2 regions of the Hydrogenophaga sp. T2 genome follow, and region 2 is predicted to be linked to the other one. Evidence: predicted binding sites of a transcription regulator. Region 2 holds the regulator's gene; the other holds the start of a gene.
The links. Region 2 encodes HrcA, which represses chaperone genes, less so after heat shock. Its sites were predicted from a motif close to TTAGCACTCNNNNNNNNNGAGTGCTAA; they were not measured.

Region 1 (14,942 bases), on a different contig from region 2:
CGATCCCCAAGATGCACGACACGGGCCGCGCGCGCACCCCGGTGCAGGGCGAGGTGCCCAACCCGCTGAACCCGCCCAGCGGCTGCGCCTTCAACCCGCGCTGCCCGCACGCCAACGAGCGCTGCCGCAACGAGCGCCCCGCGCTGCAGACCCTGGGCGGCATCCGCATCGCGTGCCACGCCGTCGAAGAAGGCCGTCTCTGAGGCGCTAGGCGTAGCGTTTGCTGCGCAGGTTGTTCTTCATCTCGCGCAGCAGCGGCTGCAGCCGCGTGCTGCCGATGCGCAGCGCCAGGCAGGTGGCGAGGATGTCGATCACCATCAGGTGCAGCAGCCGCGAGGTCATGGGGCTGTAGCGGTCGTAGCCCTCGGGGTGGTCGGCCGCGAGGTGGATGTGGCCCACCTGCGCCATCGGCGAGCCGCTGGTGGTGATGGTGATCACCGTGGCGCCGTGCTTGCGCGCGATGTCGGCCGCGTCCATGAGGTCGCGCGTGCGGCCCGAGTTCGACACGATCACCAGACAGTCCCCCGCGCTCAGCAGCGACGCACCCATCACCTGCATGTGGCCGTCGCTGTAGGCCACGGCGTTGATGCCCAGCCGGAAGAACTTGTGCTGGGCGTCGTGCGCCACGATGCCCGAGTTGCCCGCGCCGTAGAACTCGATGCGGCCGCGCGATTTCCACGAGGCCATGAGCGCGTCCACCGCGCGCTCGATCGCGTGGCTCGACGCGTCGTTGCGGTACTTGAGGAAGGCCGCCACCGTGTTGTCGACCACCTTCACCAGCACGTCGCCGGTCTTGTCGTCGGCGTCCACGCTGCGGTGGATGAAGGGCACGCCCTCGCTCACCGTGCCCGCGAGCTTGAGCTTGAAATCCGACAGCCCGTCGTAGCCCATGCTGCGGCAAAAGCGCACCACCGTGGGTTTGCTCACGTGCGCGCGCTCGGCCAGCTCGCTCACGGGCAGGCTCGCGAAGCTGCGCGGGTCTTGCAGCACCAGCCGGCCCACGCGCTGTTCGGCCGGGGCGAGCGAGGGCAGGGAGGCCTTGATGCGATCGAGCATGGCGTGGAACCCGGTGGACGAATGGGCTGAAATTTTATTACCGGCGGGTCGCGATAATGCGCCCATGAACCAGCTCGACGCGCTCAAACAGTTCACCACCGTGGTCGCCGACACCGGCGACTTCAAGCAGCTGGCGGCCTATGCCCCGCAGGACGCCACCACCAACCCCTCGCTGATCCTCAAGGCGGTGCAGAAGCCCGAGTACGCGCCGCTGCTGGCCCAGGCCATCGCGCGCCACGGCAGCGCCGACAAGGTGGCGCTGATGAACCGCCTGCTGGTGCGCTTCGGCTGCGAGATCCTGAGCCTGATCCCGGGCCGGGTGTCGACCGAGGTCGATGCGCGCCTGAGCTTCGACACCGCGGCCACGCTGGCACGCGCGCGCGAACTCATCGCGCTCTACCGCGCCGAGGGCGTGGACAGCGGCCGTGTGCTGATCAAGGTCGCGGCCACCTGGGAAGGCATTCGCGCGGCCGAGCAGCTCGAGCGCGAAGGCATCCACACCAACCTCACGCTGCTGTTCTCGTTCGCCCAGGCCGTGGCCTGTGGCCAGGCGGGCGTGCAGCTCATCTCGCCCTTCGTGGGCCGCATTTACGACTGGTACAAGAAGCAGGCCGGCGCCCAGTGGGACGAGGCCGCCAACGCGGGCGCGAACGACCCCGGCGTGCGCTCGGTGCGCCGCATCTTCGAGCACTACAAGCGCCACGGCATCCGCACCGAGGTGATGGGCGCGAGCTTTCGCAACGTGGGCCAGATCGTTGCGCTTGCGGGTTGCGACCTGCTCACCATCAGCCCCGACTTGCTCGCGCAACTGGCCGCGAGTGAGGCGCCGCTCGCGCGTGCGCTCGACGCCGACGCGGCCCGCGCGCTCGACCTGCCCGCGGTGGCCTACGACGAGGCGGGCTTTCGTTTCGCGCTCAACGAAGACGCGATGGCCACCGAGAAGCTGGCCGAAGGCATTCGCGCCTTCGTGGCCGACGCGATCAAGCTCGAAGCGCTGATGGTCTGAGCCCGCCGCTTGCGAGCGTGGCCCATAAAAAAACCCCGCGATCGCTCGCGGGGTTTTTTGTTGGCCGGGAAGCCGGGCGGGGCTTACATGCCCATGCCGCCCATGCCACCCATGTCGCCCATGCCGCCGGCGGGGGCGGGAGCGTCGTCCTTCGGCGCTTCGGCGACCATGGCTTCGGTCGTCAGCAGCAGCGAGGACACCGAGGCGGCGTTCTGCAGCGCGGTGCGGGTCACCTTGGTCGGGTCCAGGATGCCCATCTCGATCATGTCGCCGTAGGTGTCGTTGGCGGCGTTGAAGCCGTAGTTGCCCTTGCCGTTCAGCACGGCGTTGACCACCACGGACGGCTCGCCACCGGCGTTGGCCACGATCTCGCGCAGGGGCGCTTCGATCGCCTTGAGCACCAGCTTGATGCCGGCGTCCTGGTCGGGGTTGTCGCCCTTGAGCTTGTCGCCCACGGCCTGCTTGGCGCGCAGCAGGGCCACGCCACCACCGGCCACCACGCCTTCTTCAACGGCGGCACGCGTGGCGTGCAGCGCGTCTTCCACGCGGGCCTTCTTCTCTTTCATCTCGACTTCGGTGGCCGCACCGACCTTGATCACGGCCACACCGCCGGCCAGCTTGGCCACGCGCTCTTGCAGCTTCTCGCGGTCGTAGTCGCTGGTGGCTTCTTCGATCTGGATGCGGATCTGCTTGACGCGGGCCTCGATGTCGGCCGCGGCGCCAGCGCCGTCGATGATGGTGGTGTTTTCCTTGCCCACTTCCACGCGCTTGGCCTGGCCCAGGTCGGCCAGGGTCACCTTCTCGAGCGTCAGGCCCACTTCTTCAGCGATGACCTTGCCGCCGGTGAGGATGGCGATGTCTTCGAGCATGGCCTTGCGGCGGTCGCCGAAGCCAGGCGCCTTGACGGCCACAACCTTCAGGATGCCGCGGATGGTGTTGACCACCAGGGTCGCGAGGGCTTCGCCTTCGACTTCCTCGGCGATGATCAGCAGCGGACGGCCGGCCTTGGCGACTTGCTCCAGCGTGGGCAGCAGGTCACGGATGTTGCTGATCTTCTTGTCGAACAGCAGCACGAAGGGGTTGTCCAGCAGGGCGGCCTGCTTTTCGGGGTTGTTGATGAAGTAGGGCGACAGGTAGCCGCGGTCGAACTGCATGCCTTCCACGACATCGAGTTCGTTGTCGAGCGACTTGCCGTCTTCCACGGTGATCACGCCCTCTTTGCCGACCTTGTCCATCGCGTCGGCAATGATCTTGCCGATCGACTCGTCGGAGTTGGCGGAGATCGAGCCCACCTGGGCGATTTCCTTGCTGGTGGTGGTCGCCTTGGACGACTTCTTCAGCTCTTCCACCAGGGCGGCGACGGCCTTGTCGATGCCGCGCTTGAGGTCCATGGGGTTCAGGCCGGCGGCCACGTACTTGCTGCCTTCGCGCACGATGGCCTGGGCCAGCACGGTGGCGGTGGTGGTGCCGTCACCGGCGTTGTCGGAGGTCTTGGAGGCCACTTCCTTCACGAGCTGGGCGCCCATGTTCTGCAGCTTGTCCTTGAGCTCGATTTCCTTGGCCACGGACACACCGTCCTTGGTCACGGTGGGGGCGCCGAAGGAGCGCTCGAGCACCACGTTGCGGCCCTTGGGGCCCAGGGTGACTTTCACGGCGTTGGCCAGGATGTTCACACCCTCGACCATGCGGGCGCGGGCTTCGCCGCCGAAAACTACGTCTTTAGCTGCCATTTTTCAGACTCCTGAATAGCGATAAAGGGGGAGGGCTTACTTCTCGACGACCGCGAACAGGTCGTCTTCCTTCATGACGAGCAGCTCGTCGCCGTCGACCTTGACGGTCTGGCCGCTGTACTTGCCGAACAGGACACGGTCACCGACCTTCACGGTCAGCGCCTTGGTTTCGCCCTTGTCGTTGGTCCGGCCCGGACCCACGGCCACGACCTCGCCCTGGTCGGGCTTCTCGGCGGCGGCGTCGGGGATGACGATGCCGGAGGCGGTCTTGGTTTCGCTGTCGACGCGCTTGACGATCACGCGATCGGCGAGGGGACGAAGTTTCATTGCATCTCCTGAATGGGAAGAATGTTGGTGGAGGGAAAAAGGGGGTCCCGACCCGGGGGCCGGGACGCGGGCGCGAATGTTAGCACTCAGCGCTGGCGAGTGCTAATCATGGGGCCGATGTGTGTCGATTTCAAGATCGCGGCAATGGCGATCGGCCGGCACGCCCCAAAAAAATGGGCCCGGGATGTCCCGGGCCCTGTCTGGGGTCGTCGGCGGTTCTCAGGCGCTCAAGGCGGCCAGGGCCGAGGGCGTGAACTCGGTGGCCGGGCCGGTGCCTTCGAAGGGCAGCGTGAAGTAAAAGGTGCAGCCGCGGCCGGGGGCGGTTTCGCACCAGATGCGGCCGCCGTGGCGCTCGATGATGCGCTGCGTCTGCGCGAGACCGGTGCCGTTGCCCTCGAAGTCCATCGAGTGGTGCTGGCGCTGGAACATCACGAACAGGTTGTGCGCCTTCTCCAGGTCGAAGCCGACGCCGTTGTCGCTGATGTAGAACATGTGGCCGCCCACCGGGTTGACCTTGCAGCCGACCTCGATGCGCGCGTTCGGGTGCTTGCGCGTGTACTTCACCGCGTTGTCGAGCAGGTTGCCCCAGGCCTGGGCCAGCAGCATCGCGTCGCCGCGCACCATGGGCAGGTCGGTGTCGATCACCCAGTCGATCTGGCGCTGCGTGTTCTCCTGCCGCAGGTGGGCGATCACGCCGTGCAGCAGCGGGCTCAGCGGCACCGGCTGCGACTCGATCGCCACGCGGCCCAGGCGCGCGTATTCGAGCAGGCCTTCGATCATCACGCCCATGCGCTTGCTCGACTTGCCGATCGATTGCAGGCACTGCTGCACCATCGGGTCGTCGGACTCGCCGATCTGCTCCTGCAGCAGCGAGGTGAAGCTGGCGATGTGGCGCAGCGGCGCGCGCAGGTCGTGCGAGACCATGTGCGAGAAGACGTCGAGGTCCTTGTTGGCGGCCACGAGCTGGCGCGTGCGGTCGGCCACGCGTTTCTCGAGCTCGCGGTTGAGGTCGTTCATCACGTCCTCGAGGTTCTTGGCGGCGGTCATGTCGCGCGTGATGCACGACAGGCCGCGCAGCTCGCCCTGCTGGTTGCGCAGCGCGGTCACCACGCTGTGCGCCCAGAAGCGCGTGCCGTCCTCGCGCAGGCGCCAGCCGCGGGTTTCCCACTGGCCGTGCGACTTCGCCAGGCGCAGCACCTGCTGGATGTCGATCTCGTCCTCGCCCGCGTTGTCGGCGCTCATGAGCGAACCGAAGGGCTTGCCCGTGACCTGGGCCTTGCTGTGGCCGTGCAGGCGCTGGGCGCTCTCGGTCCACTCGGTGATGCGGCCTTGCTCGTCGATGAAGTAGACGCAGTAGTCCTGCAGCGCGTCCACCATCAGGCGGTAGCGCTGCTCGCTCTCGAACAGCTCGGTGGTGCGCTCGCGCACACGCTCTTCGAGGTCGCGGTTGGCGTTGAGCACCAGTTCTTCGGTGCGGCGGCGCTCGCTGATGTCGTGCAGCTCGATGAAGATGCCCTTGATCTCATGGCCCTGCTGGTCGGGCAGGTAGTGGATCTCGTAGTAGTGCCGCTGGCCCGAGGCGTCCTGGCGCTCGGCCTCGAAGCTCTGCGGCTGGCCGCTGAGTGCCGCGGCCACGCGCGGCAGGATCTCGTGCAGCACCTCGGGGCGCACCACGTAGCTCAGGTGCGAGCCCACCATTTCTTCGGGCGTCTTGCCGTAGCGGCCGGCGTGCGCTGCGTTCGCGAAGCGGCAGACCAGGTCCTTGTCGTAGTAGGCCAGGCGCGCGGGAATGCGGTCGGTGATGCTGCGCAGCAGGGCCTCGGTGGGCGTGGGCGCGCCGCCCGCGGCAGCCGCGGGGGCGGGCGCGGGCTGCACCAGGGTGCTGCTGTGCAGGAAGTGGCCCTGGCCGTCGAACACCGCGGCCGATTGCAGCCGGGCCTGCCACACGGCGCCGTCGGCCTTGCGCAGGGCGAGATCCAGCGGTGGGGCCTCGCCGCGCTGGCGCAGCGCGTCCACGTGGGCACGCAGTTGCTCGAGGCTTTGTGCGTCGGCCGGTTCGATCACATGCGCCAGCGCGTCAGCGCCCGCGCCGCTGTGGCCGAGCCAGTTCAGCAGCGTGCGATTGGCCCGCACGCAATGCAGATGCGCGTCCAGCGCGAGCAGGCCGCCCGGGACCTGGTCGAAGGGGTCCTGGCCGGGGGTTGATTCGCAGCCGATGTCGGTGAAGGACAGGTCGAGTTCCATGAAAGCTCCGGCGGGTTCTGCGCAGGCGAAGAAGGACTTGTGCGTTCATATCGGCGCACGCCCGGAAAAATTCAGCGCTCGCTTGCGTTCATGGACGAAGGGATGAAAACCACGAAAAAAGGCCCCGCGGGCTCGCGCCGGCGGGGCCTTTCAGGCAGTGATTCGACTTACTTCAGGCCGGCGGCGGCGCGCAGGGCAGCGGCCTTGTCGGTCTTTTCCCAGGTGAACTCCGGCTCCTCGCGGCCGAAGTGGCCGTAGGCAGCGGTCTTGGAGTAGATCGGGCGCAGCAGGTCGAGCATCTGGATGATGCCTTTCGGGCGCAGGTCGAAGTGTTCCTGCACGAGCTGGGCGATCTGCTCGTCGGGGATCACGCCGGTGCCTTCGGTGTAGACCGTGACGTTCATGGGGCGCGCCACGCCGATGGCGTACGCCACCTGGATCTGGCACTGCTTGGCCAGGCCGGCGGCCACGATGTTCTTGGCCACGTAGCGCGCCGCGTAGGCGGCCGAGCGGTCGACCTTGGACGGGTCCTTGCCCGAGAACGCGCCACCGCCGTGCGGGCAGGCGCCGCCGTAGGTGTCGACGATGATCTTGCGGCCGGTCAGGCCGCAGTCGCCCTGCGGACCGCCGATGACGAACCGGCCCGTGGGGTTGATCAGGTACTTGGTGTTCTGCAGCCACTCCTTGGGCAGCACGGGCTTGATGATCTCCTCGATGATGGCCTCGTTGAAGCTGGCCTTCATCTTGGTGGGCGTCTCGCTCTGGTCGGGCGAGTGCTGGGTGGAGAGCACCACGGTGTCGATGCTGTGCGGCTTGCCGTCGACGTAGCGCATGGTCACCTGGCTCTTGGCGTCGGGCCGCAGGAAGGGCAGGCGGCCGTCCTTGCGCAGCTGGGCCTGGCGCTCCACGAGGCGGTGCGCGTAGTAGATGGGCGCGGGCATCAGCTCGGGCGTTTCGTCGCAGGCGTAGCCGAACATCAGGCCCTGGTCGCCGGCGCCGGTGTTCAGGTGGTCGTCGCTCGCGTGGTCCACGCCCTGGGCGATGTCGTTGGACTGCTTGTCGTAGCAGACCATCACGGCGCAACCCTTGTAGTCGATGCCGTATTCGGTGTTGTCGTAGCCGATGCGCTTGATGGTGTCGCGCGCGACCTGGATGTAGTCGACGTGGGCGTTGGTGGTGATCTCGCCGGCCAGCACCACCAGACCCGTGTTGGTCAGCGTTTCGGCGGCCACGCGGCTGCGCGGGTCCTGCTGGAAGATCGCGTCGAGGATGGCGTCGGAGATCTGGTCGGCCACCTTGTCGGGGTGGCCTTCGGACACGGATTCGGACGTGAAGAGGAAATCGCTCGCCATTTAAACTCCTGAAGGTTGTCGTGATCGGCGTTGCCGGTCTGTCAGAAGTCGGCGAACGCTTTAGCGGTATTTGTGAATCGCCCCGCAATCAGTTCATCAACTCGGCGATGGCGCGATTCTAGTGCAGCGCCCGTCTGGCCTCACAGGGCCCCTTTGTTCTCTTGGCCACACTGATCCGTCTCTTGTTCTCCGCGGGCGCGCGCCTGCCGCTGGCCGTGCTGCACGCGGTGGGCCTGCTGCTGGGCTGGCTCAGCTTCGCGCTGTCGCCCACCTACCGCCGTCGCCTGCTGGCCAATGCGCGTCAGGCCGGTCAGCCGCTGGCCGTGGCCCTGCGCTCGGTCGGCCACGCGGGCCGGCTGGTGACCGAGTTGCCGCGCCTGTGGCTGGGCGCGCCCGTGCCCTGGCGCTGGAGCGGCGTCGAACACATCGAGGCCGCGCAGGCGGCGGGCCGCGGCCTGCTGTTCCTCACCCCGCACCTGGGCTGCTTCGAGGTCACGGCCCAAGCCTATGCCGCGCGCTTCGGCGCCCGGCGGCCCATGACCGTGCTCTACCGGCCCTCGCGCCAGCCCTGGCTGCGCGAGCTGGTGGACCGGGCGCGCGAGCGCCCCGGCCTGCAGACGGCCCCCACCACCTTGTCCGGGGTGCGCCAGCTCATCGGCGCCCTGCGCGCGGGCGAGGCCGTGGGCCTGTTGCCCGACCAGGTGCCGCCCCAGGGGCTCGGGGTCTGGGCGCCGTTCTTCGGCCGCGATGCCTACACCATGACCCTGTCGGCCCGCCTCGCGCGCTCGGCCGACGCGGTGGTGCTGCTGAGCTGGGGCGAGCGCCTGCCCTGGGGTCGCGGCTACGTGATCCACGTGCGTCCGCTCGGCCAGCCGCTGCCCGCCGAGCCCGAAGCGGCGGCGCGGGTGGTCAATGCCGCCATGGAAACGCTGGTGCGAGAATCGCCCGCCCAGTACCTCTGGTCGTACGACCGCTACAAGGCGCCTCGCCGATGACCGAACCCGCGAAAGACGCCCCGTCCCTCGACGATCCCCCCGCCAGCCTGGGCGCGCGCCTGGGCATCGGCTTCATGCGCGTGCTCGCGCGCCTGCCCCTGTCGTGGGTACGGGCGCTGGGCTGGGTGCTGGGCCAGGTGCTGCACACCGTTGCCGGGCGGCGCCGGCGCATCGCGCGCACCAACTGGGCGGCCTGTTTTCCCGAACAGTCCGAGGCCGAGCGCGATGCCGCAGTGCGCCGCCATTTCGTGTATTTCGCCCAGGCCTGGCTCGACCGCAGCTGGCTCTGGGAAGCGCCCGACGAGGTGGTGAAGCGCCGTCTGGTGCTCAAGGGCGATCTGGCCGTGTTCGACGGCAACACGCCCACGGTGATCTTCGCACCGCATTTCGTGGGACTCGATGCGGGCGGCCTCGCACTCACCGCCAAGCTGCCGCGGCGCTTCTGCACGGTGTATGCCGAGCAGCTCAACGCCGACATCGACCGCTGGATGGCCGCCGGCCGCCAGCGCTTCGGCCAGCCGCACGTGGTGAACAAGCGCCAGGGCCTGCGGCCCATCGTGGCCGCGGTGCGCGACGGTTTTCCGCTCTACCTGCTGCCCGACATGGATCACGGCGAGCGTGACGCCGTGTTCGTGCCTTTCTTCGGCGTGCTCGCGGCCACCGTCACCTCGCTGCCTCGCCTGGCGCGGTTGGGCAAGGCGCAGGTGGTGCCGGTGCTCACCCGCCTGGTGCCCGAGGGCTACGAGGTCACGGTGCTGCCGGCCTGGCAGGGCTACCCGGGCGGCACGGTGGAAGAAGACACCGCCGAGATGAACCGCCAGCTCGAAGGCTTCATCCGCACCATGCCCGAGCAGTACTACTGGGTGCACAAGCGCTTCAAGACGCGGCCGCCGGGCGAGCCGCCGTTCTACATCGGGGTCTGACACGCGCCGCGCGGCGCGGCGTCAGTCCAGGGCCGGGGGCTCGTCGTCTGGCGGCGCGGGGGCGGCGGCGGGCGCCGCGGGGGCTTCGAGTGCCCATTGCCGCAGCAGCACCGCCACCTCGTCCAGGCCCTGCTTCTTGAGCGCCGAGAACAGCCGGGCCTCGCCGCCGGCGGTCTGCAGCCGCGCGATCGACAGCGCCTTGTGGGCCTCGGTGCGGGTGAGCTTGTCGGCCTTGGTGAGCAGCACGAGGAACTTCAGACCGTCCTGCACGCGCGGGCGGATCGCTTCGAGCAGCGCCTCGTCGAGTTCGGTCAGGCCCAGGCGCGGGTCGACCAGCATGACGACTGCGCGCAGGTTGGGGCGGGTCAGCAGGTAATTGGCCATCACGCGCTGCCAGCGCAGCTTGGCCTCGCGCGGCACCGCCGCGTAGCCGTAGCCGGGCAGGTCGGCAAGCACGGCGTCGGTCACGCCCTGCTTGCCCAGGGTGAACAGGTTGATGCTCTGGGTGCGGCCAGGCGTTTTCGAGGCGAACGCCAACCGTTTCTGCTGCGTCAGCGTGTTGATCGCCGTGGACTTGCCCGCGTTGGAGCGGCCCACGAAGGCGAATTCGGGCACCTCGAGCGCGGGCAGGGTCTCCAGCGTCGGGGCGGTGGTGAGAAAGCGCGCCGTGTGCAACCACGCGTGGGCCAGGCGGGCGTCGGCACTGGGGGCCGGAGTGGAGTGGTGGGTCATCTGAGGCAGGCTTGGTGGCGCATTGTAAAATCGTTGGGTTTTGACCGGCCGAGCCTCGATCGTCCCCACACACCGAACCCGTCCGCCCGCGACGCACGCCCCGACATGAAATTGCCTGTCTCCTTCCTGATGGCCGCTGCCGCTGCAGCCCTTTCCCTGAACGTGCACGCGCAGGCGGCCAAGCCGGACCTCGCCAAGGGTTCCGCCACCTACGGCAACGTCTGCGTGGCCTGTCACGCCGCCGACGGCAACTCGACCACGCCGGCCAATCCCAAGCTCGCGGGCCAGCACCCCGAGTACCTGATGAAGCAACTGCAGGAATACAAGTCGGGCAAGCGTGCCAACGCGATCATGCAGGGCATGGCCGCCGGCCTGTCGGACGACGACATGCGCAACGTGGCCCACTGGCTGGCCTCGCAAAAGCCCGCGCCGGGCTTCGCGTCGGACCCCGAGCTCGTCAAGCTCGGTGAGCGCATCTACCGCGGCGGCCTGGCCGACCGTGGTATCGCCGCCTGTGCCGGCTGCCACAGCCCGAACGGCGCCGGCATCCCGTCGCAGTACCCGCGCCTGTCGGGTCAGCACGCCGACTACACCAAGACCCAGCTTGAGCATTTCCGCAACGGCACGCGTGCCAACAACGCGCAGATGCGCGACGTGGCCGCCAAGATGACCGACCGCGAGATCAAGGCGGTGTCCGACTACATTGCCGGCCTGCGCTGATTTTTTCGCCGGTCACTGAACCGGCGCCGCGCAACCGCATCAGAACAAGGCGCTTCGCGAACTCCGCAAGCGCCTTTTTTCTTCGCCCTTCATCCCATGACCGCATCGACCCAAGGCCTGGAACTGCAGAACGGCTCGCGCCGCTGGGCCGCGCTGGTGGAATTGCTGTCGTCGATGCGCTTTGCCATCGCGCTGCTCACGGTGATCTGCATCGCCTCGGTGATCGGCACCGTGGTCAAGCAGGCCGAGCCGTACAACAACTACGTCAACCAGTTCGGGCCGTTCTGGGCCGAGGTGTTCGGTTCGGCCCACCTGTTCACGGTCTACAGCGCCTGGTGGTTCCTGCTCATCCTGGCCTTCTTGGTGGTGAGCACCAGCCTGTGCATCGCGCGCAACACGCCCAAGATCCTGGCCGACTTCAAGGCCTACAAGGAAAACATCCGCGAGCAAAGCCTCAAGGCCTTCCCGCACCGCGCCCAGGGTGAACTGGCCGAGGCACCGCAGGCCGCGGCGCACCGCATCGGACAGCAACTGCTGGGCGCGGGCTGGAAGGTGCGGTTGCAGTCGCGCACCACGCCCCAGGGCGAGGGCTGGATGGTGGCCGCCAAGAAGGGCGCGGCCAACAAGTGGGGCTACATCGCCGCGCACAGCGCGATCGTGCTGGTCTGCGTGGGCGGCCTGCTCGACGGCGACCTCATGGTGCGCGCGCAGACCTGGTTCAACGGCAAACAGATCTTCGAGGGCGGCGGCATGATCGCCGACGTGCCGGCCCAGCACCGGTTGTCCACCAGCAACCCCACCTTCCGCGGCAACCTGCTGGTCACCGAAGGCACGGCATCGAGCACCGCGATCCTTTCGCAGCCGGGCGGCGTGCTGCTGCAGGAGCTGCCGTTCTCGGTCGAGCTCAAGAAGTTCATCGTCGAGTACTACGACACCGGCATGCCGCGCCTGTTCGCGAGCGAGATCGTGATCCACGACCGCGAGACCGGTGAGCAGATTCCGGCGCGTGTCGAGGTGAACCACCCGGTGTTCCACCGCGGCATCGCCATCTACCAGTCGAGCTTCGACGACGGCGGCTCGCGCGTGAAGCTGCAGGCCGTGCCCTTTACGCGCGGCGCCCGGCCCTTCGAGGTCGAAGGCACCATCGGCGGCTCGACCCAGCTCAGCAACGGCGACCAGCAGATGACGCTGGAATACACCGCGCTGCGCGTGATCAACGTCGAGAACTTCGCGGGCAACGCGGGCGGTGGCACCGACGTGCGCAAGGTCGACCTGCGCGAGGCGGTGGAGAGCCGGCTGGGCTCGGCGCACAAGACCACCACCGAAAAAACGCTGCGCAACGTGGGGCCGAGCGTGACCTACAAGCTGCGCGACAGCGCAGGCCAGGCGATCGAGTACCACAACTACATGCTCCCGGTGGAGCTCGACGGTCAGCGCGTCTTCCTGCTGGGCCTGCGCGAAACGCCGCAGGACCCGTTCCGCTACCTGCGCGTACCGGCCGACGAGAACGATGCCATGGACGGCTTCGCCCGCCTGCGCGCGGCGCTCGACGACCCCCAGCTGCGCGCCGAGGCCGTGCGCCGCTACGCCGTGCAATCGGTCGAGAGCGGCCGCACCGACCTGGCCCAGGCGCTGGCGGCGTCGGCCACGCGCGCGCTCGCGCTGTTCGCGGGCGCCGAGCGCCTGCCTGCCGAGGCCGCGGCCGGTGGCAACGGCCAGCCGCCGCGCGAGCTCAAGGGCGGCCTGCAGGCGGTGTCGGCCTTCCTGGAAACCAGCGTGCCGGCCGATGAACGCGAGCGCGCGAGCGAGGTGCTGGTGCGCATCCTCAACGGCACCCTGTTCGAACTGCTGCAGCTCAGCCGTGAAAAGGCCGGCCTGGCGCCGCTGCCGCGCGACGACGCCACCCAGCGCTTCATGACCCAGGCCGTCATCAGCCTGTCCGACAGCTTCTTCTACCCGGCGCCCATGGCGCTGACGCTCAAGGACTTCACCCACGTGCAGGCCAGCGTCTTCCAGGTCGCGCGCGCGCCCGGCAAGACCATCGTCTACCTGGGGTGCCTGTTGCTCATCCTGGGCGTCTTTGCCATGCTCTATGTGCGCGAACGCCGCGTGTGGGTGTGGCTCGCGCCGAACGCGCAGGGCGCCCAGGCCAGCCTGGCCCTGTCGACCAACCGCAAGACGCTCGACGCCGACCACGAATTCGACTTGCTCAAGACCCAGCTGTTGCAGGTGAAACCATGAACACCGCCACCCAGACCATCGATCTCAAGAAGGCCGCCGCCGGCGGCGGCCTGCAGCCCGGCTACTTCGCACGCCGCGACGTGTGGGACTGGCTCTTTGCCGCGCTCGTGCTCGCGGCCGGTGTCGCGGCCTTCGCGCTCTATGGCAGCGCCATGGACGGCTATGAAAAGGCCATCCTCGCGGGCACCGTGCCCAGCCTGGTCTGGCTCGGCTGGTTCTGGCGCCCGCTGCGCCTGCTGACGGTGGTCGTCGGCGCGCTGGCGCTGCTGGCGATCTGGCTTTACCAGGCGCCGGGTGGCGGCGCCGATCTCGCGCGCAGCGAGCAGGTGTTCCTGCTCAAGTACTTCATCTCGAGCCAGTCGGCCATCCTCTGGATGAGCGTGCTGTTCTTCATGAGCACGGCCTTCTACTGGATCGGCATGTTCACGCGCGCCGGCGCGGCCTTCGAGGCCATGGGCTCGCGCCTGGCCTGGGTGGCCATCGGCCTGGCGCTCATCGGCTCGCTCGTGCGCTGGTACGAAAGCCACCAGATCGGCCCCGGCATCGGCCACATCCCGGTGAGCAACCTGTACGAAGTGTTCGTGCTGTTCTGCTGGATGACCGCGGCCTTCTACCTGTACTACGAAGACCGCTACGCCACGCGCAGCATGGGCGCGTTCTCGATGCTGATCGTGAGCGCGGCCGTGGGCTTCCTGCTCTGGTACACGGTGGTGCGCGAAGCGCACGAGATCCAGCCGCTGGTGCCCGCGCTGCAGAGCTGGTGGATGAAGCTGCACGTGCCCGCGAACTTCATCGGCTACGGTACCTTCGCGATCGCGGCCATGCTGGCCTTCGCCTACCTCATCAAGCAGACCGCGGGCGAGACGCGCTGGTACAAGCTTGCGCCGCTGTGGCTGCTGGGTGTGGTGCTGTGCTTCGAGCCCATCGTGTTCCGCCAGAGCGCGGCCGAGAAGGGCGGCAGCTACTGGTTCGTCTACTTTGGCGTGTCGGCGCTCATCGTGGGCACCATCATGTTCGGCCGCCGCCGCATCGCCGAGCGCCTGCCCTCGTTCGAGGTGCTCGACGACGTGATGTACAAGGCCATCGCGGTCGGCTTCGCCTTCTTCACCATCGCCACCGTGCTGGGCGCGCTCTGGGCCGCCGAGGCCTGGGGCGGCTACTGGAGCTGGGACCCCAAGGAGACCTGGGCGCTGATCGTGTGGCTCAACTACGCGGCCTGGCTGCACATGCGCCTCATGAAGGGCCTGCGCGGCACCGTGGCCGCCTGGTGGGCGCTGGTCGGTCTGGCCATCACCACCTTCGCCTTCCTCGGCGTCAACATGTTCCTGTCGGGTTTGCACAGCTACGGCGAACTCTGATCGCGGAAACCAGCGAGACTCTGGCGGATCGAAGCAACGATCCGCCAACGGGCGCGGCATCTTCCGCGCCCGTGTCATTTCTGGAGGCAAGGCCATGCTGATCCGCACGTCCGACAACGGTTTCGTCCACCCCACCAGCAGCGACATCACGCCGCGCTCGGCCTACCTGCAACGCCGCCAATGGCTGCTCGCGGCGGCCGCCGCCGGCGCCACCTGGGCCGCTCGCGACGCCTGGGCCCAGAACACGGTGCCCCGTCC
Region 2 (14,942 bases):
GCGCCACGCTGTGCACGCGCAGCAAGCCGGCCTGCGTGGTCTGCCCCATGGTGGATCTCTGTGCCGCGCGCATGAGCGGCGACCCGGCGCGCTTCCCGGTCAAGACGCGCAAGGGGGTGCGGCGCTTCGAGCGCTGGTGGCTGCTGCTGGCGGTGCGGGCCGACGCGGTCTGGCTGCAGCGCCGGCCCGAGCGTGGCATCTGGGCCGGGCTCTACGCGCCGCCGGTGTTCGCCAGCGAAGACGCGCTGCACGCGGCGCTCGGTGATCGGGCCGCGCGGCTGGAGCCAGGCTCACCCGTGTCGCACAGCCTCACGCACCGCGAGCTCGAACTGCTGCCGCAGCGGCTGCCGCTGCCGGCCGACGCCGCGCCCGGCGTGCCCGGGCAATGGGTGCCGTGGACCGAAGCCCTGGCCCTGGGCCTGCCCACGCCGGTGCGCGGCCTGCTGCAGGTCCTGCGCGATCAGCCCTTGCCCCAGTGATCGGCCTCGCGGTGGCGCACCCGCGTCACCCACCGGGTGCCGAACTGTCCCGCCAGGCGCTCCACCAGATAGACCGAGCGGTGCTGACCGCCGGTGCAGCCGATGGCCACGGTGACGTAGCTTCGGTGGTCGCGCATCATCAGCGGCAGCCAGTGGTCGAGGAAGGCGTGGATCTGGTTTTCCATCGCCACCACCTCGTGGCTGGCCGCGAGGAAGGCGGCCACGGGCGCGTCGCGCCCGGTCATGGGGCGCAGCTCGGGTTCGTAGTGCGGGTTGGGCAGCATGCGCACGTCGAACACGAAGTCGGCGTCCATGGGAATGCCGCGCTTGAACGCGAAGGATTCGAACACCAGCGTGAGCGGCGTGTGCGTGGCGCCCACGAGCTCCTTGACCTGGCTGCGCAGCTGCGCGGGCCGCACCAGGCTGGTGTCGAGCACCAGGGCCTGCTCGCGCAGCTCGGCCAGCAGCTCGCGCTCGTGCTCGATGGCGTCGGTGAGCGCGCGGTGCTGGTCGTGCGCGCTGTTGAGCGACAGCGGGTGCAGGCGGCGCGTTTCCGAGAAGCGGCGCACCAGGGTGTCGGTGGTCGAGTCGAGGAACAGCGTGGTGAGGTGCAGGTCGGCGTTGCGCAGCGCCGCGAGGCGCCGCGGCAGCCCGGGCAGCGACGAGGCGCTGCGCACGTCCATGGCGATCGCCACCTTGGGCGCGCTGTGGTTGCGTTCGAGTTCGACGAAGGATTCGAGCAGCTCGGGCGGCAGGTTGTCGACGCAGTAGAAGCCCACGTCTTCGAGCGCGGTCAGCGCCACGGACTTGCCCGAGCCCGACATGCCCGTGATGACCACGAGTTCGGTGACGGCGGCGGAAGCGGCGGCCATGGTCAGGCAGAGAGCAGTTCGCGCGCGTGCGCCAGCGACACGTCGGAGCGGTCGTTGCCGCCCAGCATGCGCGCGAGTTCGCGCACGCGCGTGTCGTGTTCGATGGGCTGCACCGTGCTTTGCGTGCGGCCCTCGCGCACCTGTTTGGCCACCAGCAGGTGGTGATCGGCGCAGGCGGCCACCTGGGCCAGGTGGGTCACGGCCAGCACCTGGCGGTCTTTGCCAAGCTGGCGCATGAGCCGGCCCACGGTGTGGGCCACGGCGCCGCCGATGCCGGCGTCGACCTCGTCGAAGATCAGCGTGGGCGCGTGGCCGAGCCGGCTCGTGATGACCGCGATCGCCAGCGCGATGCGCGACAGCTCACCGCCCGAGGCCACCTTGGCCACGGGCCGCGGCGTGCTGCCCGCGTGGCCCGCCACGCGGAACTCCACCTGCTCACGGCCGTGCGCGTGCGGCGTGTCCAGCGGCAGCAGCGCCACCTCGAAGCGGCCGCCTTCCATGCCCAGGGTCTGCATGGTCTCGGTCACGGCCTGGCTCAGCCGCGGCGCGGCCTTCTGGCGCTGCTGGCTCACGGCCTTGGCGGCCGCGTCGAAGGCCGCACGGGCCTTGGCCTCGGCGCGTTCGAGGGCGTCGATGTCGAGCGCCTGGTCGAGCTGCGCGAGCTCGGCCTTCCATTGCGCGAGCAGCGCGGGCAGTTCTTCGGCGGGGGTGCGAAAGCGCCGCGCGAGCGAGAGCCATTGAGACAGGCGCTGGTCGAGCTCGGCGAGCGCCTCGGGGTCGAGCTCGGCGTGGCGCTGGTGCTGGTGCAGCTCGTGCACCGCGTCCTGCACCTGGGCCAGGGCGCTCTGCAGCGACTCGAGCGGCTGGGCAAAGGCGGGCTCGATGTGGGCCTGGGCCTGCAGCGCGGCGATGGCGCGGTTGATCAGGCCCACCGCGTTGTCGTCGGCCTCGTCGAGCGCGTGCACCGCGGCCTGGGTGGCGTCGATCAGGCTTTGGGCGTTCGCCAGGCGGCCGTGCCGCGTGTTGAGCTCTTCCCATTCGCCGGGCTGCGGTGCGAGCTTGTCGAGCTCGCCGATCTGCCAGGCCAGGCGTTCGCTTTCCTGGCGCAGTGTGGACTGGCGCTCGCGCGCGCGCTCGAGCGCGGCCTGGGCCTCGCGCCAGCCCGACCAGGCCTTGGCGAGCGGCGCGGTGTCGATGCCGGCAAAACCGTCGAGCAGGCCGCGCACCGCGTCGGCGCGCGTGAGGCCTTGCCAGGCGTGCTGGCCGTGGATATCCACCAGCGCGTCCCCGGCCTGGCGCAACTGGGTCAGCGTGGCCGCGCTGCCGTTGATCCAGGCGCGGCTGCGGCCCTCGGCGTCGACCACGCGGCGCAGCAGCAGGGTGTCGTCGTCCGCGAAGCCCTGCTCGTCGAGCCAGGGGCGCAGCGCGGCGGGGCGGTCGAACTCGGCCGCGATCTCGCAGCGCGCCGCGCCTTCGCGCACCACGCCGGCCTCGGCGCGCGCGCCGAGTGCGAGCTGCAGCGCGTCGATCAGGATGGACTTGCCCGCGCCGGTCTCACCCGTGAGCACGCCGAAGCCGGCGGCCAGTTCGAGGTCGAGCGAGGGCACGATGACGAAGTCGCGCAGGGCGATGCGGCGAAGGCTCATGGCAAGGGCGGTGAATGAACAGCGCGATTGTCACCGGGCGCTCAGGCCCCTTCGTTCCAGTGCAGTTTTCGCCGCAGCGTGTCGAAGTAGTTCCAGCCCACCGGGTGCAGCAGGCGCAGCGAATGCTCGGAGCGTCGCACCACGACGCGGTCGCCGTGCAGCAGGCTGGCGAACGACTGCATGTCGAAGCTCGCGCTGGCGTCGCGGCCGGCCACGATCTCCATCGCGATCTCGCTGTGAGAGGGCAGCACCACCGGCCGGTTGGACAGCGTGTGCGGCGCGATCGGCACCATCACCCAGCCGCCGATGTCGGGGTGCATGAGCGGGCCGCCGGCCGACAGGGCATAGGCGGTGGAGCCCGTGGGCGACGCGATGATCAGGCCGTCGGCGCGCTGGTTGGCCACGAAGTGGCCGTCGATTTCCACGCGCAGCTCGATCATGCTGGCGACCGCGCCGCGGTTGACCACCACGTCGTTGAGCGCGGTGGCCTCGAACACGCAGCGGCCGTCGCGCCACACGCTGGCGGCCATGAGGCTGCGCGCCTCTTCCTGGTACTCGCCGCGCAGGATGGGACGCAGCACCTCGCGGTAGCTGTCGAAGGGAATGTCGGTGATGAAACCCAGGCGGCCCTGGTTGATGCCCACCAGCGGCACGCCGTGGCGCGCCATCTGGCGGCCGATGCCCAGCAAGGTGCCGTCGCCGCCCACCACGAGCGCGAGCTGCGTGTGGCAGTCGATGCCGGCCACGTCGATAGTGGGGTGATCGGTGATGCCGGTGTTGAGCGCGGTCTGCAGCTCCAGCGAGACATCGCAGCCCTCGGCCATGAGGAACTGCGCGATCTCCTCGACCGCGTTGCGCGCGCCGGGCGCCTGGTACTTGCCCACGATCACCACCTGCTCGAAGCGCAGCGGGCGAAGGGCCTTGGGCGCAAGGGCGCGCGGCAGGTGGGGGGCATTCATGCGCAAATTACAACATAGGCCCATGGCGATATGCCCCGTGCATTCCCCTGCCATGAACGCGGCGTGAGAGGCCTTCCGTAGAATCTTCGGCATGCTGGACGATCGCTCGAAGCTGCTGCTCAAGGCGCTGGTGGAACGCTACATCGCCGACGGCCAACCCGTGGGCTCGCGCACGCTAGCCAAGGCCGCGGGGCTTGAGCTCTCGCCCGCCACCGTGCGCAACGTGATGAGCGACCTCGAGGAGCTCGGCCTGATCGCCAGCCCGCACACCTCGGCCGGGCGCATTCCCACCGCGCGCGGCTACCGGCTGTTCGTGGACACCATGCTCACCGTGCGGCGCGACGAGATCCCCACCGTCTCGGCCATTGCCGCGCCGGGCATCGAGTCGCCCCAGCGCGTGATCAGCCAGGCCGCGCACCTGCTGTCGAGCCTGTCGCAGTTCGTGGGTGTGGTGATGGCGCCGCGGCGCGCCTCGGTGTTCCGCCACATCGAATTCCTGAGCCTGTCCGAGCGGCGTGTGCTGGTCATCATCGTCTCGCCCGAGGGCGAGGTGCAGAACCGCATCATCCAGACGCAGGCCAACTTCAGCCAGTCGCAACTGGTGGAGGCCTCGAACTTCCTCAACTCGCACTACGCGGGCCTGACCATCGAGGCCGTGCGCGAGCGCCTCAAGACCGAACTGGAAGCGCTGCGCGGCGAGATCGCCGACCTCATGAAGCAGGCGGTGGACATCGGCGCGCAACCGGCCGAGCAGGACGAGGTGGTGGTGGCCGGTGAGCGCAACCTGCTGTCGGTGAGCGAATTCAGCAGCGACCTGGGCAACCTGCGCCGCCTGTTCGACCTCTTCGAGCAGAAGACGCAGCTGGTACGCCTGCTCGACGTGTCCACCCAGGCCGACGGCGTGCGCATCTACATCGGCGGCGAAAGCCAGGTCGTGCCCTTTGAAGACCTGTCCATCGTGACCGCGCCCTACGAGGTCGACGGCCAGGTGGTGGGCACCCTGGGCGTGATCGGCCCGCAGCGCATGCCCTACGACCGCATGATCCAGATCGTGGACGTGACGGCCAAGCTCGTGAGCAACGCGCTCAGCCACACCGAGTGAGGCGGCGCGCACGCACGCGCACCTACAATCGCGCGCTCCCGGGCCGTTAGCTCAGTTGGTCAGAGCAGAGGACTCATAATCCTTTGGTCGTTGGTTCAAGCCCAACACGGCCTACCAAAAAGGGGTGCAGCAAAAGAAACGCGAAAAAATGCTGCTATACTTCAAGGCTTCGCGGCTGTAGCTCAGCTGGATAGAGTACTTGGCTACGAACCAAGGGGTCGTGGGTTCGATTCCTGCCAGCCGCGCCACCATAGAAGCCCTGCAGCCACAAGCTGCAGGGCTTTTTCTTTGCCCCCTCGCTTCACCTGTTGGGTTCTTCCGTGAGCAAGGCCTTCACCCGCGAAACCGAGCACGACGACGATGACGCCGATGGCGGGGCCGCCATCGCCACGCCCGGTGGCAAGAACTACGTCACGCGCCAGGGCTACGAACGCCTGCGCCGCGAGCTGCTCACGCTGATGGACGAGGAGCGGCCCAAGGTGGTCGAGGCCGTGCACTGGGCCGCCAAGAACGGCGACCGCTCGGAAAACGGCGACTACCTCTACGGCAAGAAGCGCCTGCGCGAGATCGACCGGCGCATCCGCTTCCTCACCAAGCGGCTGGAGATCGCCGAGGTGGTCGACCCCTCGCTGCACCACGGCAACGACCAGGTCTTCTTCGGCGCCACCGTGACCTATGCCGACGAAACCGGCCGCGAGACCACCGTGACCATCATGGGCACCGACGAGGCCGACAACACCCAGGGCCAGGTGAGCTGGGTCTCGCCGGTGGCGCGCGCGCTGCTCAAGGCGCGCGTGGGCGACGTGGTGAAGCTTGCGGTGCCCGGCGGCCTGCAGGAGCTCGAGGTGCTCGAGGTGCGCTACCCCGCGCCCGGCGCCTGATCGCTCAGGGCTTGGGGGTGGCCTTGTAGCGCTGCGCCTTGATCACCGAGGGCGTGCGCTTGAGGCTGCGCAGCACGTCGGCCAGGTGCTGGCGGTCGCGCACCGCCACCGAGAAGCGGATGTCGGTGGCCGTTTGCGCGGGGTCTTCGCCCATGTCCACGTGCGTGATGTCGGCCTCGGCCGTGGCGATCGCCGAGGCCACGCGCGCGAGCACACCCTTGCCGTTGGTGACCGTCACCACCACCGTGGTATCGAACGAGCGCACGGGCTCGTCGGCCCATTCCACCTCGATGAAGCGCTCGGCGTCGCGCCCGCGCAGGCGCCGGGCCGTGGGGCAGTCTTCGGCGTGCACCACCAGGCCTTCGCCGCGGCCCAGGTAGCCCACGATGCGATCGCCCGGAATGGGGCGGCAACAGGGCGCGTACTGCACCGACATGCCTTCGCTGCCGTCGAGCGTGACCACGCCTTGCGAAAGGGTTTCTTCGCGGCCGGTGTCGTAGCGCTCGCGGCTGATCAGCACCGCGTCGGGCTTGAGGCCGGTCTCGGCCAGCAGCACCGCGAGCTTCTTGCCCACCATGCTCGCGATGCGCCGGCCCATGCCGATGTCGGACAGCAGCTCCGCACGGTTCTTGCTGCCGGTGAAGCGCAGCAGCTTGTCCCAGACCGCGGCGTGCTCGCCGTCTTCGGCCGGCAGTTGCGCGATGCCTTCGGAGCGCAGCGCCTGGCCCAGCATGCGTTCGCCGAGCTCGAGCGATTTTTCCTGCGCGATCGCCTTGAGGTGGTGGCGGATCTTGGAGCGCGCGCGGCCGGTTTTCACGAACGAGAGCCAGGCCGGGTTGGGTTCCGCCTTGTCGTCGGTGATCACCTCGACCACGTCGCCGTTGGAGAGCTCGGCGCGCAGCGGGCGCTGCTCGCCGTTGATGCGGCCGCCCACGGCGTGGTGGCCCACGTCGCTGTGGATGGCGTAGGCGAAGTCGACCAGCGTGGCGCCGCGCGGCAGCGCGAGGATCTTGCTCTTGGGCGTGAACACGTAGACCGCGTCGGGGAAGAGGTCGATCTTGATGTGGTCCCAGAACTCGCTCGCGTCGTGCGTTTCCTGCTGGATGTCGAGCAGCGACTGCAGCCACTGCGTGCCCAGCCGCTGCGAGGTGTCGCTGCCCGGTTCGTTGGCCTTGTAGAGCCAGTGTGCGGCCACGCCCGATTCGGCCACCACGTCCATGCTGTGGGTGCGCAGCTGGAACTCGATGTTGGTGCCGAACGGCCCCACCAGCGTGGTGTGCAGCGACTGGTAGCCGTTGAGCTTGGGAATGGCCACGTAGTCGCGGAACTTGCCGGGCAGCGGCTTGTAGAGCTGGTGCAGCAGGCCCAGGCCGGTGTAGCAGTCGGTGAGCTCGGGCACGACGATGCGAAAGCCGTAGATGTCGGTCACCTGCGCGAACGACAGGTGCTTGCTGTCCATCTTGCGGTAGACGGAGTAGAGCGTCTTCTCGCGGCCCAGGATGCGCACCGGCATGCCGTGCGCGGCGAAAGCGTCTTCGAGCTCGCGCTGCACGCGCGCGATCAGGTCTTTGCGGCGGCTGCGGGCGCGCTCCAGCGCCTTGGCCAGCACCTCGTAGCGCCAGGGGTGCAGAAAGCGGAACGAGAGGTCCTGCAGCTCACGGTAGGTGAAGTTCAGGCCCAGCCGGTGGGCGATGGGCGCGTAGATCTCGAGCGTTTCGGTGCTGATGCGCTGCCACTTGCTGCGCGGCATGTCGCCCATGGTGCGCATGTTGTGGGTGCGGTCGGCGAGCTTGATCAGGATGACCCGCACGTCCTTGGCCATGGCCAGCAGCATCTTGCGGAAGGACTCGGCCTGGTTCTGCTCGCGCGACGAGAACTCGAGCCGCTCGAGCTTGGTGAGGCCGTCCACCAGTTCGGCCACCGGTGCGCCGAAGCGTTCCACGAGTTCCTGCTTGGTCACGCCGCAGTCTTCGATCGCGTCGTGCATCAGCGCGGCCATCAGGGCCTGGGCGTCGAGCTTCCATTCGGCGCACTGCGCCGCGACCGCGATCGGGTGGGTGATGTAGGGGTCGCCGTTCTTGCGCAGCTGGCCCAGGTGGGCCTCGTCGGCGAAGCGGTAGGCCTGGCGGATGCTCTCGATGTCGTGCGCGCCGAGGTAGTCGAGCTTGCCCAGCAAGGCGGCGAAGCTGGCCGCCGCGGCGCTCGCCGCCGCGCTGGCGGCGTCGTGGGGCGGGGGAGCTAGGGTGCCGTCGACGGGAGACATCATCCTGTAACTGTAGCGCGCCACCGAGATCGGCCCGGAGATCCAAACAAAAAGGCACCGCGTCGCGGTGCCTTTCAGCGGGAGCGCGGGTCGCTCAGACCGGCACTTTCTTGAGCATCTCGAGGCCGACCTTGCCTTCGGCGATCTCGCGCAGGGCGGTCACGCCCGGCTTGTTCTTGCTCTCGATCTTGGGCGAGTGGCCCTGGCTCAGCATGCGGGCGCGGTAGGTCGCGGCCAGCACGAGCTGGAAGCGGTTGGGGATCTTTTCCAGACAGTCTTCAACGGTGATGCGTGCCATGGCGGGGCTCCGGAAATTCAGGTGATGTTGAGGGCCCGGAAGGTGTCGCTGCGGGCGTTGCGCTGGGCCGCGTATTTGAGGCGCTGCGCGTGAACGATGGCTTTGAGGTCGAACAAGGCCCGTTCGAAAAGCTCGTTGATTATAACGAAGTCGAATTCCTTGGCATGGGCCATCTCGTTGGCGGCGTTCTGCAGCCGCACCTCGATCACGTCGGCGCTGTCTTCGGCGCGGCGCTCCAGGCGCGAGCGCAGCTCTTCCCAGCTCGGGGGCAGGATGAAGACCAGCACCGCATTCGGGAAGATGCGCTTGACCTGGATCGCGCCCTGGTAGTCGATCTCCAGGATCACGTCGGCGCCTTGCTTGATGCGCTGCTCAAGCGCCTGCTTGGAGGTGCCGTAGCGGTTGCCGTGCACCTGCGCCCATTCCACGAAGCCGCCCTGGAGCACCATCTGGTCGAAGGTGTCCTGGCTCACGAAGTAGTACTCGCGGCCGTGCACCTCCTGGCCGCGCGGGGCGCGGGTGGTGTGCGAGACCGAGGGCTGCACGCGCGAGTCGAGCTCCATCAGCGCCTTCACGAGGCTGGACTTGCCGGCGCCGCTGGGCGCGGCGACGACGAACAGGTTGCCGGGGTATTCCATCGGGGATTCACTCAAGGTTCTGCACCTGCTCGCGCATCTGTTCGATGAGCACTTTCATGTCGACCGAAATGCGCGTGAGCTCCAGGCTCGAGGACTTCGAGCCCAGGGTGTTGGCTTCGCGGTGCAGTTCCTGGATCAGGAAATCGAGCCGCTTGCCGATGTCGCCGCCGCGCTGGATCAGGCGGTCGATCTCGTCGAGGTGCGAGGCGAGCCGGGTGAGCTCTTCGGCCACGTCGATGCGGATCGCGAAGGCCGTGGCCTCAGCCAGGGCCCGGTCGCGCGCGACCTCGCTGTTCGCCACGGCACCGCTCGCGTCGGCGCCCAGGGCTTCGTTCCAGCGGTCGAGGAAGCGCTGGCGCTGCTGCGTCACGAGCTGGGGAATCAGGGGTTCGGCGGCCCGGGCGAGCGTGCGCAGCTGGGCCGTGCGGTCGTGCAGCATGCCCGCCAGGCGCGCGCCTTCGCGGGCCCGGGCCTCGATCAGCTGGGCAATGGCGCTCGCCGCGACGGCGGCCACGCGGTCTTGCGCGTCGGCCGGCAGCGGCGTGCCGCGCGCGCTCAGGCCGATCACCTCGGCCACCGAGAGCGGGGCGGCCTGGGGCAGCCAGGCGCGGATCGCGTCCTGGGCGCTCACCAGGCGCTGCAGTTCAGCGCTCGACGGCGCCCGGGTGCCCGCGTCGCCGCGCTGCTCGAACCAGGCGCGCAATTCGACCTTGCCGCGCTTGAGCGCCTGCGTGAGCTGTTCGCGCAGCACGGGCTCGGCGCCGCGAAGCTCTTCGGGCAGCTTGAAGGTGAGGTCGAGGAAGCGGCTGTTGACCGAGCGGATTTCGACACCGACGGATGGTCCCGCATCGTGGGCGGCCGGTGGGGATGCGCCGCCTTGCTGGGCGGTGGCGTATCCGGTCATGCTGTAAACTGCCATCGCTCTGGGCCGGTCGGTGTTGGAGGTCCAAAACGGGGCGTTTCGGAAACCGATCGAATTATGTCAAAGGTCAAACCCGCACCCTTGCCGCCCGACACGGTGATCGGCGGCTATCGCATCGTTCGCAAACTCGCTGCCGGCGGTTTTGGCGTGGTCTACCTCGCGGTCGACACCGAAGGCCAGCAGGTCGCGGTCAAGGAATACCTGCCGTCGTCGCTGGCCTCGCGCGCGCCCGGCGAGCTGCTGCCGCAGGTGCAGCCCGAAAAACTTTCGCTCTACCGCCTGGGCCTCAAGAGCTTCTTCGAAGAAGGGCGCGCCCTCGCGCAGATCTCGCACCAGTCGGTGGTGAGCGTGCTCAACTTCTTCCGCGAGAACGAAACCGTCTACATGGTCATGAACTACCTCGAGGGCTCGTCCCTGCAGGAGTTCATCATCACCGCGCGCGAGCTCAAGAAGCAGAAGGTCTTCCGCGAATCGACCATCCGCTCGCTCTATGACGAGGTGCTGCGCGGCCTGCGCATCGTGCACCAGCACAAGATGCTGCACCTGGACATCAAGCCCGCCAACATCTTCGTCACCGACGACAACCGCGCGGTGCTGATCGACTTCGGTGCCGCGCGCGAGGTGCTGAGCAAAGAGGGCAACTTCATCCGCCCCATGTACACGCCCGGCTTCGCTGCGCCCGAGATGTACCGCCGCGATTCGTCCATGGGCCCGTGGACCGACATCTACGCCATCGGCGCCTGCATCTACGCGAGCATGCAGGGCTACCCGCCCAACGACGCGCCGCAGCGCCTCGAGAAAGACCGCCTCTCGCTCGCGCTGTCGCGCCTGCGCGGGGTGTACTCCGACAATCTGATCGAGGTCGTCGAGTGGTGCATGTCGCTCGATCCGCTGTCGCGCCCGCAATCGGTGTTCGCGCTGCAGAAGGAGCTCAGCCGCGAGACCGAGCGCAGCTACACCAAGCTCACCGTCGCCGAGAAAATGCGCCTGCAGTTCGACAACATCGTCTCGGACAAGCAGAAGTCGCTGCTGCGCAAATCCACCGACGTGGGCACCAAGTTTCGATGAAGTTTTCCGTCTACCAGATCAGCCGCCAGGGCGGCCGCGAACGCAACGAAGACCGCATGGGCTACGCGTACACGCGCGAGTCCGGCCTGTTCGTGCTGGCCGACGGCATGGGGGGCCACCCCGAAGGCGCCATGGCCGCGCAGCTCGCGCTGCAGACGCTGTCGGCGTACTTCCAGAAGGCCGCCAACCCCACGGTGCGCGAGGTGCCCGAGTTCCTCTCGAGCGCGCTCATGGCCGCGCACCACCAGATCATCCGCTACGCCGCCGAGAAGGGCATGCTCGACACGCCACGCACCACGCTCGTGGCCGCGGTGATGGAGCGTGGCCACATCCACTGGGTGCACTGCGGCGATTCGCGCCTGTACATCGTGCGCGACGGCGAGCTGCTCACGCGCACGCGCGATCACTCCTACATGGAGCAGCAGCAGCACCTGGGCCGAGCCACCGAGCACATCAACCGCAACATCCTGTTCACCTGCCTGGGCTCGCCGGCCAAACCCGTGTATGACCTCTCGGGCCCCGTGCAACTGATGCAGGGCGATCGCGTGCTGCTGTGCTCCGATGGCCTCTGGGGCACGGTCGAAGACGACGAGATCGTCAAGGAGCTGGCCGCGCACCCGCTTGAACAGGCGATCCCCGAACTCGTCGAGACCGCGCTGCGCCGCGGCGGCGCGCGCTGCGACAACGTGACCGTGCTCGCCATGGAATGGGAAACGGCCGACGAATACCAGAGCACGCGCGTCTCCACCGACGACATCGAAGACGGCGTGTTCGCCTCCACCATCCAGTCGGGCGTACCCGACCCCACCATCGAAGACCTGGACGACGCCGCCATCGAGCGCTCGATCGCCGAGATCAACGCGGCCATCCAGCGCACCGCAGCGGCGCGCAACTCCTGAGCCTTCGGCTTCCTCTCTCGAGGTTTTTCCCATGACGGTTGCTTCCCGACCCGGCCAACGGGCCGCCGATGCCCTGCGCCCGGTGCGCATCACCCGCGGCTACACCATGCACGCCGAAGGCTCGGTGCTCATCGAGTTCGGCAACACCAAGGTGCTGTGCACCGCATCGGTCGAAGAAAAAGTGCCGCCGCACAAGCGCGGCAGTGGCGAAGGCTGGGTCACGGCCGAATACGGCATGCTGCCGCGCGCCACCCACACCCGCAGCGACCGCGAGGCCGCCAAGGGCAAGCAGAGCGGGCGCACGCAGGAGATCCAGCGCCTGATCGGCCGCTCGCTGCGCGCCGTGTTCGACCTCAAGGCGCTTGGCGAGCGCACCATCTCGCTCGACTGCGACGTGCTGCAGGCCGACGGCGGCACGCGCACCGCGGCCATCACGGGCGCCTTCGTGGCCGCGCAGGACGCGGTGAACCGCCTGATCGCCGACAGCAAGCTCGGCGCCTCGCCCATCCGCGACCACGTGGCCGCGATCTCCGTGGGCATCCTGGGCGGCGTGCCGCTGCTCGATCTGGAATACGTGGAAGACTCGGCCTGCGACACCGACATGAACGTGGTGATGACCGGCGCCGGCCACTACGTGGAGGTGCAGGGCACGGCCGAAGGCGCGGCCTTCACGCGCCGCGAGATGGACGCGCTGCTCGCCCTGGCCGACAAGGGCATCGCCGAACTCGTGGCCCTGCAGAAGGCCGCGCTGGCCGCATGAAGCTGGTCCTGGCGTCGAACAACGCGGGCAAGCTCGCCGAACTGCAGGCCCTGTTCGCCCCGCTGGGCGTGCAGCTCGTGCGGCAGTCCGAGCTGGGCATTCCCGAAGCGCCCGAGCCGCACCGCACCTTCGTGGAAAACGCGCTGGCCAAGGCGCGCCACGCGTCGCGCCTGAGCGGCCTGCCCGCGCTGGCCGACGACGCCGGCCTGTGCGTGGAGGCCTTCGGCGGCCTGCCCGGCGTGGACACCGCCTACTACGCCACGCAGCACGGCCTGCCCAAGGGCGACGACCACAACGTGACCGCGCTGCTCGAGCAGATGCGCGGCGTGGACGACCGCCGCGCCGCACTCGTGAGCACGCTGGTGGCGCTGCGCCATGCCGACGACCCCGAGCCGCTCGTGGCCACGGGCCGAGCGCCCGGCCTGATCGCGCGCGAGCGCATCGGCGAGCACGGCTTCGGCTTCGACCCGGTGATGTTCATCCCCGCGCTGGGTCAGACCTTTGCACAGCTCGACCCCGCGGTGAAGAACCACCACAGCCACCGTGGCCAGGCCGCACGCGCCATGCTGGCCCTGATGCGCGAGCGCTGGTTCGCGCCCGCGGCATGAGCGAGGTCCACGCGCGGCACGACCCGCGCCACTGGATGCGCCCGGGCACGCTGCAGCTCACGGCGCTGCCGCCGCTGTCGCTCTACATCCACCTGCCCTGGTGCCTGAAGAAGTGCCCCTACTGCGACTTCAACTCGCACGAGTGGAGCGCCACCGCCGCGCCTGGCGAGCCCATGCCCGAGGCGCGCTACCTCGACGCGCTGCGCGCCGACCTCGAGGCCACGCTGCCGCTGGTGTGGGGCCGGCCGGTGGTGAGCGTTTTCATCGGCGGCGGCACGCCCAGCCTGTTCTCGCCCGACGCGATCGACCGCCTGCTCGCCGACGTGCGTGCGCGCCTGCCGCTCGAGGCCGACGCCGAGATCACGCTCGAAGCCAACCCCGGCACCTTCGAGAAGGACCGCTTCCGCGCCTTCCGCCAGGCCGGTGTCACGCGCCTGTCGGTGGGCGTGCAGAGCTTCAACGACGAACACCTCAAGGCCCTGGGCCGCGTGCACGACGGCCGCCAGGCGCGCGCCGCGCTCGACGAGGCCGCGCAGGTGTTCGACACCTTCAACCTCGACCTGATGTATGCGCTGCCGGGCCAGACGCTCGCCCAGCTCGAGACCGACCTGCGCACCGCGCTGTCGTACGCGCCGCCGCACCTGTCGGTCTACCACCTCACGCTCGAGCCCAACACCTACTTCGCCAAGTTCCCGCCCGCGCTGCCCGACGAGGACACCGCCTACGACATGCTCGACCGCATCACCGCGCTCACCGGCGAGAGCGGCCTGCAGCGCTACGAGGTATCGGCCTACGCGAAGCCCGGCCACGCCTGCCGCCACAACCTCAACTACTGGCGCTTCGGCGATTACATCGGCATCGGCGCGGGCGCGCACGGCAAGCTCAGCTTCGCGCACCGCGTGGCGCGCACGGTGCGCATCCGCGAGCCGCGGCTGTACATGGAGCGCGCGCTCGCGGGCGATGCGCTCGCGGCCATGGACGAGGTGCCGCGCGCCCAACTGCCCTTCGAGTACATGCTCAACGCGCTGCGCCTGCGCGAGGGTTTCGCGCTGGCCGACTTCATGGCCCACACCGGCCTGCCGCTGTCGAGCGTGCAGCGCGCGCTCGACGAGGCCCAGGCCAAGGGCTGGCTCGAACGCGAGGCCGGCTGGGTGCGCCCGAGCGAGCGCGGCTTCGATTTCCTGAGCGACCTGCAGTCGCTCTTTTTGCCCGACTGAGCCCAGGCCCTCAGGCCGCCGACAGCGAAGCCGCTGCGGGCTGCGCCACCAGCGGCAGGCGCAGCGTGGCCGTGGTGCCCTGGCCGAAGGTGCTGTCCAGCGACACCGTGCCGCCGTGCAGCTCCACGATCTCTTTCACCAAGTTCAGCCCCAGCCCGGTGCCCGGGATGTTGCCCGAGGTGTCGGCGCGGTAGAAGCGCTCGAAGGCGCGCTGCAGTTGCACCGGTGTCATGCCCAGGCCCTCGTCGCGCACCTCGATGGCCACGACGCCCGCGCCGTCGGCGCCGGCTTCCACGCGTGCCGTGAGCGCCACCGGCCCGCCCGCGGGCG

Region 1: groES (co-chaperone GroES) is a predicted target of HrcA. The motif match lies at 4,199-4,225, and genes of this name have one in related genera.

Annotation. Positions count from the first base shown of each region.
Region 1 is NZ_JBBHZJ010000002.1:314,455-329,396, reverse strand. Features, by position in the region: gene WDZ95_RS05155 (ABC transporter ATP-binding protein) at 1-203, shown strand, start outside; gene WDZ95_RS05150 (MurR/RpiR family transcriptional regulator) at 208-1,056, opposite strand; gene tal (transaldolase) at 1,121-2,062, shown strand; gene groL (chaperonin GroEL) at 2,146-3,792, opposite strand; gene groES (co-chaperone GroES) at 3,829-4,119, opposite strand; gene WDZ95_RS05130 (PAS domain-containing sensor histidine kinase) at 4,339-6,363, opposite strand; gene metK (methionine adenosyltransferase) at 6,531-7,715, opposite strand; gene WDZ95_RS05120 (lysophospholipid acyltransferase family protein) at 7,889-8,710, shown strand; gene WDZ95_RS05115 (lipid A biosynthesis acyltransferase) at 8,707-9,633, shown strand; gene yihA (ribosome biogenesis GTP-binding protein YihA/YsxC) at 9,655-10,365, opposite strand; gene WDZ95_RS05105 (c-type cytochrome) at 10,471-11,085, shown strand; gene WDZ95_RS05100 (cytochrome c biogenesis protein ResB) at 11,182-13,326, shown strand; gene ccsB (c-type cytochrome biogenesis protein CcsB) at 13,323-14,684, shown strand; gene msrP (protein-methionine-sulfoxide reductase catalytic subunit MsrP) at 14,779-14,942, shown strand, end outside.
Region 2 is NZ_JBBHZJ010000003.1:11,737-26,678, reverse strand. Features, by position in the region: gene mutY (A/G-specific adenine glycosylase) at 1-479, shown strand, start outside; gene rapZ (RNase adapter RapZ) at 461-1,351, opposite strand; gene recN (DNA repair protein RecN) at 1,354-2,997, opposite strand; gene WDZ95_RS07165 (NAD kinase) at 3,039-3,956, opposite strand; gene hrcA (heat-inducible transcriptional repressor HrcA) at 4,048-5,058, shown strand; tRNA gene WDZ95_RS07155 (tRNA-Ile) at 5,099-5,175, shown strand; tRNA gene WDZ95_RS07150 (tRNA-Arg) at 5,230-5,306, shown strand; gene greB (transcription elongation factor GreB) at 5,379-5,939, shown strand; gene WDZ95_RS07140 (RelA/SpoT family protein) at 5,944-8,205, opposite strand; gene rpoZ (DNA-directed RNA polymerase subunit omega) at 8,297-8,500, opposite strand; gene gmk (guanylate kinase) at 8,518-9,138, opposite strand; gene WDZ95_RS07125 (YicC/YloC family endoribonuclease) at 9,146-10,057, opposite strand; gene WDZ95_RS07120 (serine/threonine protein kinase) at 10,118-11,128, shown strand; gene WDZ95_RS07115 (PP2C family protein-serine/threonine phosphatase) at 11,125-12,027, shown strand; gene rph (ribonuclease PH) at 12,059-12,787, shown strand; gene WDZ95_RS07105 (non-canonical purine NTP pyrophosphatase) at 12,784-13,395, shown strand; gene hemW (radical SAM family heme chaperone HemW) at 13,392-14,612, shown strand; gene WDZ95_RS07095 (PAS domain S-box protein) at 14,623-14,942, opposite strand, start outside.